One region of the Streptomyces sp. NPDC005141 genome, then DNA from elsewhere that is predicted to be linked to it. Evidence: riboswitches for the same ligand, from Rfam matches in the RefSeq annotation. Region 1 holds a riboswitch; each other region holds the start of a gene.

What was found. Region 1 has a riboswitch for cyclic di-AMP ahead of ACWD68_RS00745 (M23 family metallopeptidase). Riboswitches for the same ligand answer to the same signal wherever they lie in the genome.
Region 2: another riboswitch for cyclic di-AMP. It lies ahead of ACWD68_RS32240 (transglycosylase family protein); the one in region 1 lies ahead of ACWD68_RS00745 (M23 family metallopeptidase).
Region 3: another riboswitch for cyclic di-AMP. It lies ahead of ACWD68_RS27630 (M23 family metallopeptidase); the one in region 1 lies ahead of ACWD68_RS00745 (M23 family metallopeptidase).

Annotation. Positions count from the first base shown of each region.
Region 1 is NZ_JBSFYW010000001.1:176,973-180,211, reverse strand. Features, by position in the region: gene ACWD68_RS00750 (M16 family metallopeptidase) at 1-1,223, shown strand, start outside; cyclic di-AMP (ydaO/yuaA leader) riboswitch at 1,438-1,598, shown strand; gene ACWD68_RS00745 (M23 family metallopeptidase) at 1,611-2,375, shown strand; gene ACWD68_RS00740 (GntR family transcriptional regulator) at 2,573-3,239, shown strand, end outside.
Region 2 is NZ_JBSFYW010000055.1:20,116-23,354, forward strand. Features, by position in the region: gene ACWD68_RS32230 (cytochrome P450 family protein) at 1-96, shown strand, start outside; gene ACWD68_RS32235 (LysM peptidoglycan-binding domain-containing protein) at 411-1,313, shown strand; cyclic di-AMP (ydaO/yuaA leader) riboswitch at 1,497-1,689, shown strand; gene ACWD68_RS32240 (transglycosylase family protein) at 1,694-2,392, shown strand; gene eno (phosphopyruvate hydratase) at 2,741-3,239, shown strand, end outside.
Region 3 is NZ_JBSFYW010000041.1:9,597-12,835, reverse strand. Features, by position in the region: tRNA gene ACWD68_RS27640 (tRNA-Met) at 59-132, shown strand; gene ACWD68_RS27635 (PP2C family protein-serine/threonine phosphatase) at 395-1,510, shown strand; cyclic di-AMP (ydaO/yuaA leader) riboswitch at 1,816-1,973, shown strand; gene ACWD68_RS27630 (M23 family metallopeptidase) at 1,985-3,025, shown strand.

The DNA.
Region 1 (3,239 bases):
CGCCCCTGGAGGCCGAGCCCGCGGGCCTGGACGGCATCGCCACGATCATGGCGCGCGCCTTCTCCGAGGGCACCGACAAGCACTCGGCCGAGGACTTCGCCGCCGAGCTGGAGCGCTGCGGCGCCACGCTCGACGCGCACGCCGACCACCCCGGCGTACGCCTGTCCCTCGAAGTGCCCGTCTCGCGCCTGGCCAAGGCACTCGGCCTGCTCAGTGACGCCCTGCGGGCACCCGCGTTCGCGGACAGCGAGGTCGAGCGGTTGGTGCGCAACCGGCTGGACGAGATCCCGCACGAGACGGCCAACCCGGCCCGTCGTGCCGCCAAGGAGCTCTCCAAGGAGCTGTTCCCGGCGAGCGCGCGCATGTCGCGCCCGCGCCAGGGCACCGAGGAGACCGTCCAGACGATCGACTCCGCGGCCGTACGCGCCTTCTACGAGAAGCACGTTCGCCCCGCGACGGCCACCGCCGTCGTCGTCGGCGACCTGACCGGCGTCGACCTCGACGAACTGCTCGGCGACACAGTCGGCTCCTGGACCGGTTCGTCGGCCGAGCCGCGTCCCGTGCCGCCGGTGAACGCCGACGACACCGGGCGCGTGATCATCGTCGACCGCCCCGGCGCCGTCCAGACGCAGCTGCTCATCGGCCGTGTCGGCGCCGACCGGCACGACCGTGTGTGGCCGGCCCAGGTGCTCGGCACGTACTGCCTCGGCGGCACCCTCACCTCGCGCCTCGACCGCGTCCTGCGCGAGGAGAAGGGCTACACCTACGGCGTACGGGCGTTCGGTCAGGTCCTGCGCGCCGCGCCGGACGGCACGGGCGTCGCGATGCTCGCCATCAGCGGCTCGGTGGACACCCCGAACACGGGTCCGGCGCTCGACGACCTGTGGAAGGTGCTGCGCACCCTCGCGGCCGAGGGGCTGACCGACGCCGAGCGGGACATCGCCGTGCAGAACCTGGTGGGCGTGGCGCCCCTCAAGTTCGAGACGGCGGCGGCCGTCGCGAGCACGCTCGCCGACCAGGTCGAGCAGTACCTGCCGGACGACTACCAGTCGACGCTCTATCAGCAACTGGCCGCCACCGGCACCGTGGAGGCCACCGCGGCCGCCGTGAGCGCTTTTCCGACGGACCGTCTGGTGACCGTACTGGTGGGCGACGCCGCGCAGATCGAGGAGCCCGTCAAGGCGCTCGGAATCGGTGAAGTCAGCGTGGTGACCGCCGAGTAGAGCCCGCGCGACCGAGGGGGCCCTGGTGACCGAAGAGTCACCAGGGCCCCCTTTTACCCGGAAGCCGTCCCCAAGATGTCCGTATTGGTATGGAGGTTGCCCTTCTGGTCTGTGGGATGCGCTACAAAAACCGTGATCTGTTTGTTGTTCGAATGACACCCCGTTTAGCGTCGGTCCGGCTGTTCGTCAGGCAGTGCGCCGCGCCCGCGGCACCGGACAGTCATCGCCGAGTCCCCGCATGGCGCGAGCCAGGGGAGCCGGGGACCCACACGTAGTCCCTGGGGTGAATCGGACGCCCTCCCAGGAGGGAGTCCGTAGGAGACCTTCCTGCTCCGAACCCGTCAGCTAACCCGGTAGGCGAGAGGGAAGGAAAGGATCAGCCCCTACATGGCGTTCACCTGTGGCACCGGGAAGCATCGTCGTCCGAACCGGGTGCACAGCACGACCACGAGCGCCGTCGGCGTCGCGGCCCTGACCACCACCGGTGTCATCGGAACCCTGGCCGCCCCCGCCTTCGCCGCGGAATCCTCCGTCGAGCAGACCGGGCTGACCCAGGCCGTCATCATCGGCGACTCGGTCGCCGACCAGATCGACGCCCAGGCCTTCGCGCAGCAGCGCGCCGCCGACGAGGCCGCCGCGCGGAAGAAGGCCGAGCAGACCGCCCGCAGGCACGCGGCCGAGCAGGCCGCGAAGGCCCGCGAGGACAAGGAGCGCGCCGCCCGCGAGGCCGAGCGCAAGCGCCTGAACACCTTCGTCATGCCGATCACCGGTTCGTACGTCTCCACCGGCTACCAGGCCAGCAGCAGCCTCTGGTCCTCCGGCAGCCACACCGGCGTCGACTTCCACGCCGCGTCCGGCACCTCGGTTCACGCCGTCGGCTCCGGCACGGTCGTCACGGCCGGCTGGGGCGGTGCCTACGGCAATCAAGTCGTGATCAAGATGCACGACGGCACGTACACCATGTACGGCCACCTCTCGTCCATCGGTGTGTCCGTGGGCCAGACGGTCACTCCGGGGCAGCAGATCGCTCTCTCCGGGGACACCGGCAACACCACCGGTCCGCACCTGCACTTCGAGGCCCGTACGACCGCCGAGTACGGCTCGGACATGAACCCGGTCGCGTACCTGCGTACGCACGGCGTCAACGTCTGACGACCGCTTCGCCGCTTCTCCACCGCTTTCGATGCCCCGGCTCACCGAGCCGGGGCATCATCGTTTCCCGAGGCCGTCTGTCCAAAAAATATCCATGGATTCAGGCCTGCCATCGGAAATTCCGGCTTCCTGCAATAGAGTCACTGAACAAGCGTCAATCGATGGCGTTTCGCGGGGATTAAAGCGGAGGTCCGGTCATGCGTATTCCGGCGCACTCGGTATGCACGGCGATCCGTGACGACATCGTCGCGGGTGTCTACGAGCGTGGCGGCCGGCTGACCGAGGAACTGCTCGCGCGGCGCTACGGCGTCTCGCGCGTCCCCGTGCGCGAGGCCCTGCGCACGCTGGAGGCCGAGGGCTTCGTGGTCACCCGCCGGCACGCGGGCGCGTGCGTCGCGGAACCCACCGAACAGGAGGCGGCGGACCTCCTGGAGATGCGGATGCTGCTGGAGCCGCTGGGTGCCGCGCGGGCCGCCCAGCGGCGCACGGAGGCCCACCTCAAGGTGCTCCGGGGCCTGGTCAGGCTGGGGCAGGAACGTTCCAGGAGAGGCCACAGCGAGGATCTGCGCTCCCTGGGCGGCTGGTTCCACGAGACGCTCGCACAGGCGTCCGGCAGCCCGGCGCTGACCTCCACACTCGCCCAGCTGCGACACAAGATCGCCTGGATGTACTCGGTGGAGGCGCCGGCCAATCCCGCGGAGTCCTGGGCGGAGCACGGCGGCATCGTGGACGCGGTCGCCCGCGGCGACAGCGAGCGGGCCCGCGCGATCACGGCCCTGCACGCCGAGCGTGCGACGACCGCGCACCGGCTCCGCTTTCCCGGCGGCGGAGATCGGCCGGAACGTGTGAGAACTTCGCAACATC
Region 2 (3,239 bases), on a different contig from region 1:
CAACTTGCGGGAGATCCGGCCGATTTGCGCTGGCGGGGAGGACTCATTATGCGTGGGTTGCGCATGCTTCCGGTGGAGTTCACCCCGGTCAAATAGTTCTTGATCGGTTCATCGGCGACCCTTCGCCACCCCTGTCGAAGGGGTTCTTCCGAATACCGGAAAGAGAGCCCTTCCGGCTACCGGAACATGACGATCCATCAAATCTGTGATCTTCACGTGATCTGTACTGCATCGACTTGTGACAAGCGTTCGAGTCCGGCTACGTTCACCCATCAACGCGGCACCTGCGCTTCTTACTTCGCAGGGCGCCCGTAGTCCCCTGCTGTCACGCGAAAGGCTTCCGCATGCTCTCCGGGAACGGCCGTCACCGTCGCCCCCGTCAGGCCCCGGCCCTCATTGTCGCCGCAGGGGTGACCGGATCGGCGATCGCCATCCCGTTGCTCGGCGCGACGAGTGCGAGCGCGGCCGACGGAACCACCTGGGACCGGGTGGCACAGTGCGAGAGCGGCGGCGCGTGGAGCGCCGACAACGGCAACGGGTACTACGGCGGGCTCCAGGTGACCCAGGACGACTGGGAAGCGCACGGCGGTCTCGAGTACGCCCCGAGAGCCGACCAGGCCAGCCGTTCGCAGCAGATAGCCGTGGCCGAGAAGGTGCTCGACGACCAGGGGCTCGCGGCCTGGCCGACCTGCGGACCGCTCTCCGGGCTCAGCGCGGACTCGGGCGAGGTCCATGTCGACACGGGCCTGGCCGGAGACTCGTCGGCCGGCGGGAGCGACTCGAGTGGCTCCGTTTCGTCCGGATTGTCGACTTCGCCAAACTCGTCTCCTTCCTCCACCTCGTCCGGTTCGTCCGAGAAGGGCGACTCCTCCGACGTGACCGACGACACCGCGAAGTCCGGCGCTTCGAAGGGTTCCGGTAGCTCGGACAAGGCGACCGCCAAGGGTGGCGAGTCGGACAAGTCGGGGCAGAACGGCACCTCTTCGGATGCCTCCGACGACGCGAGCGCCAGTGCCGGACGGCACCGCGGCGGCAGCGCCGACGAGGACGCGGTGGACGACGCGGCCGGCGACCGTACCGACAGCGCCGCCGGGCGGCACGCCTCGCGCGGCTCGAGCGCCTCGCGCGACACCGCGGACGACGCGTACGTCGTGCGCACCGGGGACAACCTCTGGAGCATCGCCGACGCCCTTGACCTCGAGGGCGGATGGGCCGATCTGTACGTCGTGAACGAGGACACGGTCGGCGCCGATCCCGACCTCATCGTTCCCGGTCAGAGCCTGTCTGTTACTACCGAAACGGTCGAAAAGTAGCGGGAGTTCACGTCACGGTTCGCTGTGGAATGTCCGGTTTGGCGCGAGTGAGAGATGGGTCTCAGAAGCCCTGATCGTCTTTGAAAATCCGCCGATCGACTGCTTACGGTCGTGACCGCTCGCCACAGCGGGCCCCGACGGTCACAACGCCGAATCCTGCCAGCGGCCGTACGGGAACAGTCGTCGCGTCATGCGCCGTAGGCAGGAGCGGGGGACCCAAGGTAAGCGCCGCGTCCGGGAGTTGAGAGACACCCGGAACGGCTTGGGGTTAAGTCGCGTGTCGGACGTCCCGGAGACGGGGCCGAAGACACGCGGCCGGGCAACTCAACCGGCCCGAACCCGACAGCTCACCTCGCAGGCGTCGGTGAGGGGATCACTCCATGCTGTTTTCCAGCAAGGGCAAGCACCGCCGTCCGAACAAGGCCACCCGCGTCGCCACGCTCGCCGGTGTCACCGGTGTCGCCATCGCCGCTCCGCTGATGGCGGCCGGCAACGCCTCCGCCGCCACCGCCTCCGAGTGGGACGCCGTCGCCCAGTGCGAGTCCGGCGGCAACTGGTCGATCAACACCGGCAACGGCTACTACGGCGGCCTGCAGTTCTCGTCCTCCACCTGGGCCGCGTACGGCGGCACCGCCTACGCCTCCACCGCCGACCAGGCGTCGAAGTCGCAGCAGATCACCATCGGCGAGAAGGTCCTCGCCGCGCAGGGCAAGGGCGCCTGGCCGACCTGCGGCACCGGACTGTCGAGCGCCGCGTACAGCGGTGGCACCTCGACCCCGTCGACCCCCTCCGGTTCCTCCTCGTCGAGCGCCTCGCAGGGCACCACCACCCGTACGACGGAGCAGCCCGCCTCCCGTTCCTCGGAGCGTCCGGCCGCCCAGAAGACCGTCACCACCCCGACCGGCAAGAAGGTCAAGAAGGGTGACGGCGAGTACAAGGTCGTCAAGGGTGACACCCTCAGCTCGATCGCCGAGAAGAAGCACGTCAGGGGTGGCTGGCAGAAGCTGTTCAAGCTGAACAAGGACATCGTCGCCGACGCCGACTTCATCTACCCGGGCCAGCAGCTGCACCTCGGCTGAGCGTGGCCGCGTACCGGCCCGACGTGGTCGCCCTCGGCGGACGGCGACCGCATCCCGGCCGCGCGCAGCCTCACCCGCGCTGAATGACAGCTCCCCTCACAGGCCGGGCCTCCATGTGGAAGGCCCGGTGAGGGTCCCCGTCCCCACGGGCTCCCCGCTCCGGTGCTTGTTCCCCCGCATGCACCGGAGCGGGGTTTTTCATTTCTTTTTTTGTTCCGTTCAGGAACAATATGTACCCTCAGTTCTGCCCAAAGGGTGGTCGATCGGCTGGCCGATCCCCCCGGGCCGGTTAGGCTCATCCCGCAGGGCTGGCAAGTCCTGCGTACCCGCGTCACATCCCAGAAGGAGATGCTCGTGCCGTCCATCGACGTCGTCGTAGCCCGGGAAATCCTGGACTCCCGAGGCAACCCCACGGTCGAGGTCGAGGTCGGCCTCGACGACGGCAGCACGGGTCGTGCCGCCGTTCCGTCCGGCGCTTCCACCGGCGCCTTCGAAGCCATCGAGCTCCGCGACGGTGACCCGAACCGCTACCAGGGCAAGGGTGTCGAGAAGGCCGTCCTCGCCGTCATCGAGCAGATCGGCCCGGAGCTCGTCGGCTACGACGCCACCGAGCAGCGCCTGATCGACCAGGCGATGTTCGACCTGGACGCCACCGACAACAAGGGCTCGCTCGGCGCCAACGCCATCCTCGGCGTCTCGCTCGCCGTCGCGCACGCCGCTTCCGAGGCGTCCGACCTGCCGCTCTTCCGCTACCTGGGCGGCCCGAACGCGCACCTGCTGCCCGTTCCGATGATGAACATCCTGAACGGCGGCTCGCACGCCGACTCGAACGTGGACATCCAGGAGT
Region 3 (3,239 bases), on a different contig from region 1:
GGTGCGTTTAAACGCGTGTGCTTCGGGTCCCGCGGATGGCGTACACTGGTTTCAACGACGCGGGGTGGAGCAGCTCGGTAGCTCGCTGGGCTCATAACCCAGAGGTCGCAGGTTCAAATCCTGTCCCCGCTACTCAAGGCCAAGGGCCGGAACTCGGATTCACGAGTTCCGGCCCTTGGTGTATGCCCTCCGGCCCGTCCACTTCCGGGGCCGTAGGCCTTCCCGGTTCTCCCTCTCCAGGCCGGTCCCCTTGCGGCAGCCGGTGTCATCCCCCGGTCGGGTCACACGGGTCGCCCGCCACCTTTCCTCCGGGTCTTCTGGACGGGTGGGGCAGCCAGGAGGTGAGCATCGAGCCGGAGAACCGCATGGCCGGGCCGACAGGCCGTCGCCCGGTGTGCCCGGGGGCGCCCGGCCGCCCGATCCGGGGGGAGCGGCTCCCCGCAGGATCTCCTTCGCGCGCGCCTTCGTCCGGAGCCTGCCCGCGCTGCTCGTCGTCGCCGGGATCCTCTACGACGTCCTCACGCCGTCGGACTTCACCGCGGCCCCCCTCTTCACGGCCGCGCCTCTGGTGGCCGCGCCCCTCTATTCGCTGCGCGGCACCGTTCTCACCGGCGCCCTCGCCGTCGGCGCGGTGGTCCTGGTCCACTACCTGCTCGACATCGTCATGAAGGTCGACGCGATCACCGAATCGGTCACCGTGGCGACGGCCGCCGTCCTCGCGGTCCTCATCAACATCCTCGTCCGGCGCAGCGACGAACGGCTCGCCTCCGTCCGGCAGATCGCCGAGTTCGCGCAGCGTGCCGTGCTGCCCGAGCCCGACGCGCGGATCGACGGCCTCGATGTCGCGGCGCGGTACGAGGCGGCGCAGGCGGACGCGTTCATCGGCGGTGACCTGTACGCGGTGCAGGAATCGCCGTACGGCGTGCGGATGGTCGTCGGCGACGTACGGGGGAAGGGGATGGCCGCCGTGGCCGCCGTCGCCGTGGTGATCGGCGCGTTCCGGGAGGCGGCCGAGCAGGAGGCGACCCTGGAGGCGGTCGCACGGCGCCTGGAGCGGGCACTGACGCGTCCGGGCACCCGGCACGAGAGCCCCCACGCTTTCGAGGAGTTCACCACCGCCGTCCTCGCGGAGATCCCGTACGACGAGGACATCGTGCGCATCGTCAACCGCGGCCATCCGCCGCCCCTGCTCCTGCATCCCGACGGCACACTCGTCACGCTCGCCGCCGAGCCCTTCGCCCTGCCCCTCGGGATGAGCGAACTGGGAACCTGGCCCGACCACGCTCTGCCGGCCCCCTTTCCGCGCGGGGCGACGCTGCTCCTGCACACCGACGGTCTGTCCGAGGCCCGTGATCCGTGCGGGGAGTTCTACGATCCGGCCGCGCGGCTGGCCGGACGGGTCTTTCCCGGCCCCGACGCGCTGCTGACCGTCCTCGCCGAGGAGGTGCGCCGGCATACGGGCGGCGCACTGACGGACGACATGGCGCTGCTCGCCGTCCGGCGCGTTTGAGGCGGGCTCGGCGACCGGGTCCCCGCACCGCTCGGACGGCTCGTCGCGCGCGACACGTACGGCCTTCTCGACCGTTGTCACGAGGAGTGATCGGACGGTGCCCCTCCGCATAACGACTGACACACCGTCAAATAAATCCGTGTCGAGGCCGCGTGGTCAACTCGCCCGTTTTTCATCGTCCATGACCCCAAAGTCCTGGCCAAAAGCTGTTAATGATCAGTCGGAACAGCTTGGAATCCGGTGCCTGGGTCTATTAACGTTCGATAACGCAGCGCGGTCGTCCCAGCCGTCACAAGAGATGGCTCCGTGCGCACGTGCCGAATCCTGCAAAGGAACCGGGGAACCACCTACTTGGGGTGAATCGAGCGTATTGCGCCGTGGAAGCACGGTGGTTATACGCGCGTAGGAGACCTTCCTGCTCCGAACCCGTCAGCTAACCCGGTAGGCGACAGGGAAGGAAAGGAGTGCGCCCACGTGGCGTCCAACCGGCCTGCTCAGCCAACCTCGTTCGCGCCGAATGACACTCAGACCTTCGGCTATGCCTCAGGCAAGGACGAGGGAACCTGGGAAGAGTGGAACCCCACCGAGGATTCCGTTCTTCCCGTCCGCGGCCGGCACCGCGTAGGCAAGCAGCGCGGTGGAGGACTCGCCCGCAGCTCCACCGTTCTCGGCGTGGGTGTCATAGCCGCCGTCGGCGCGGGTGGCATGGCCACCGCCGCGCCGGGCAAGGCGCCCGTCTCGATCTCGCTGCCCGACCTGTCGTCGGTCACCGAGTCCGCCAAGGCCCTGATATCGGACGGCGGATCCAGCGCTCCCAAGGGTTCCACCACTCCGCTCACGAGCGCCGGTCTGACCGGCGTCGACACGGCGCAGGGTGCCACGGACGCCGGTGAGGCGCTGCGCGCCCGCATCATGCAGCAGGCCGAGTCGCAGCAGAACCAGGTCGACACCGCCGCCCAGCAGGCCGCCCAGGCCGCCGCCGCGAAGAAGGCCGTCGCGCTCGCCGCCAAGCAGCAGGACGACGCGGAGGCCAAGGCCGCCGCGGTGAAGAAGAAGGCGGAGGACGCGGCCAAGGCGAAGGCGGAGGCCGAGCGTCTCGCCGAGCTCGCCAAGAGCTACTCGCTGCCGACCTCCTCGTACACCCTGACCTCGACCTTCGGCGAGGCCGGCTCCATGTGGTCCTCCGGCTATCACACCGGACTCGACTTCGCGGCGCCCACCGGCACGCTCATCAAGGCGATCCACAGCGGCACCATCACGGAGGCCGGCTGGGCCGGCTCGTACGGCTACCGCACGATCCTCACCCTCGACGACGGTACGGAGCTGTGGTTCTGCCACCAGTCGTCGATCAGCGTCAGCGTGGGCCAGAAGGTCGCCACCGGTGATGTCATCGGGCGCGTGGGTGCGACGGGCAATGTCACCGGGCCGCATCTGCACCTCGAGGTGCACCCCGGCGGTGCCGCCACCGGCATCGACCCGATGGCATGGCTCCACAGCAAGGGCCTCAACCCCTGACCTGTACGGCTTCTGACCTGTACGGGCTTTTGAGCCGTACGCCACCTGAGCCAGCTGAGCCGTACGCGTCCTGACGCGTACGAGCGATCCCTCAGACCTGAGGGTTCGTGATCCGTCTGCTCGCGGCGCGTGCGGCCCCCGGCCGTACGCGCGTCTCTCCCGATCTCCGGCGGTCCTGACGACACCCCCCCCGACGTCAGGGCTGCCGGTTCGG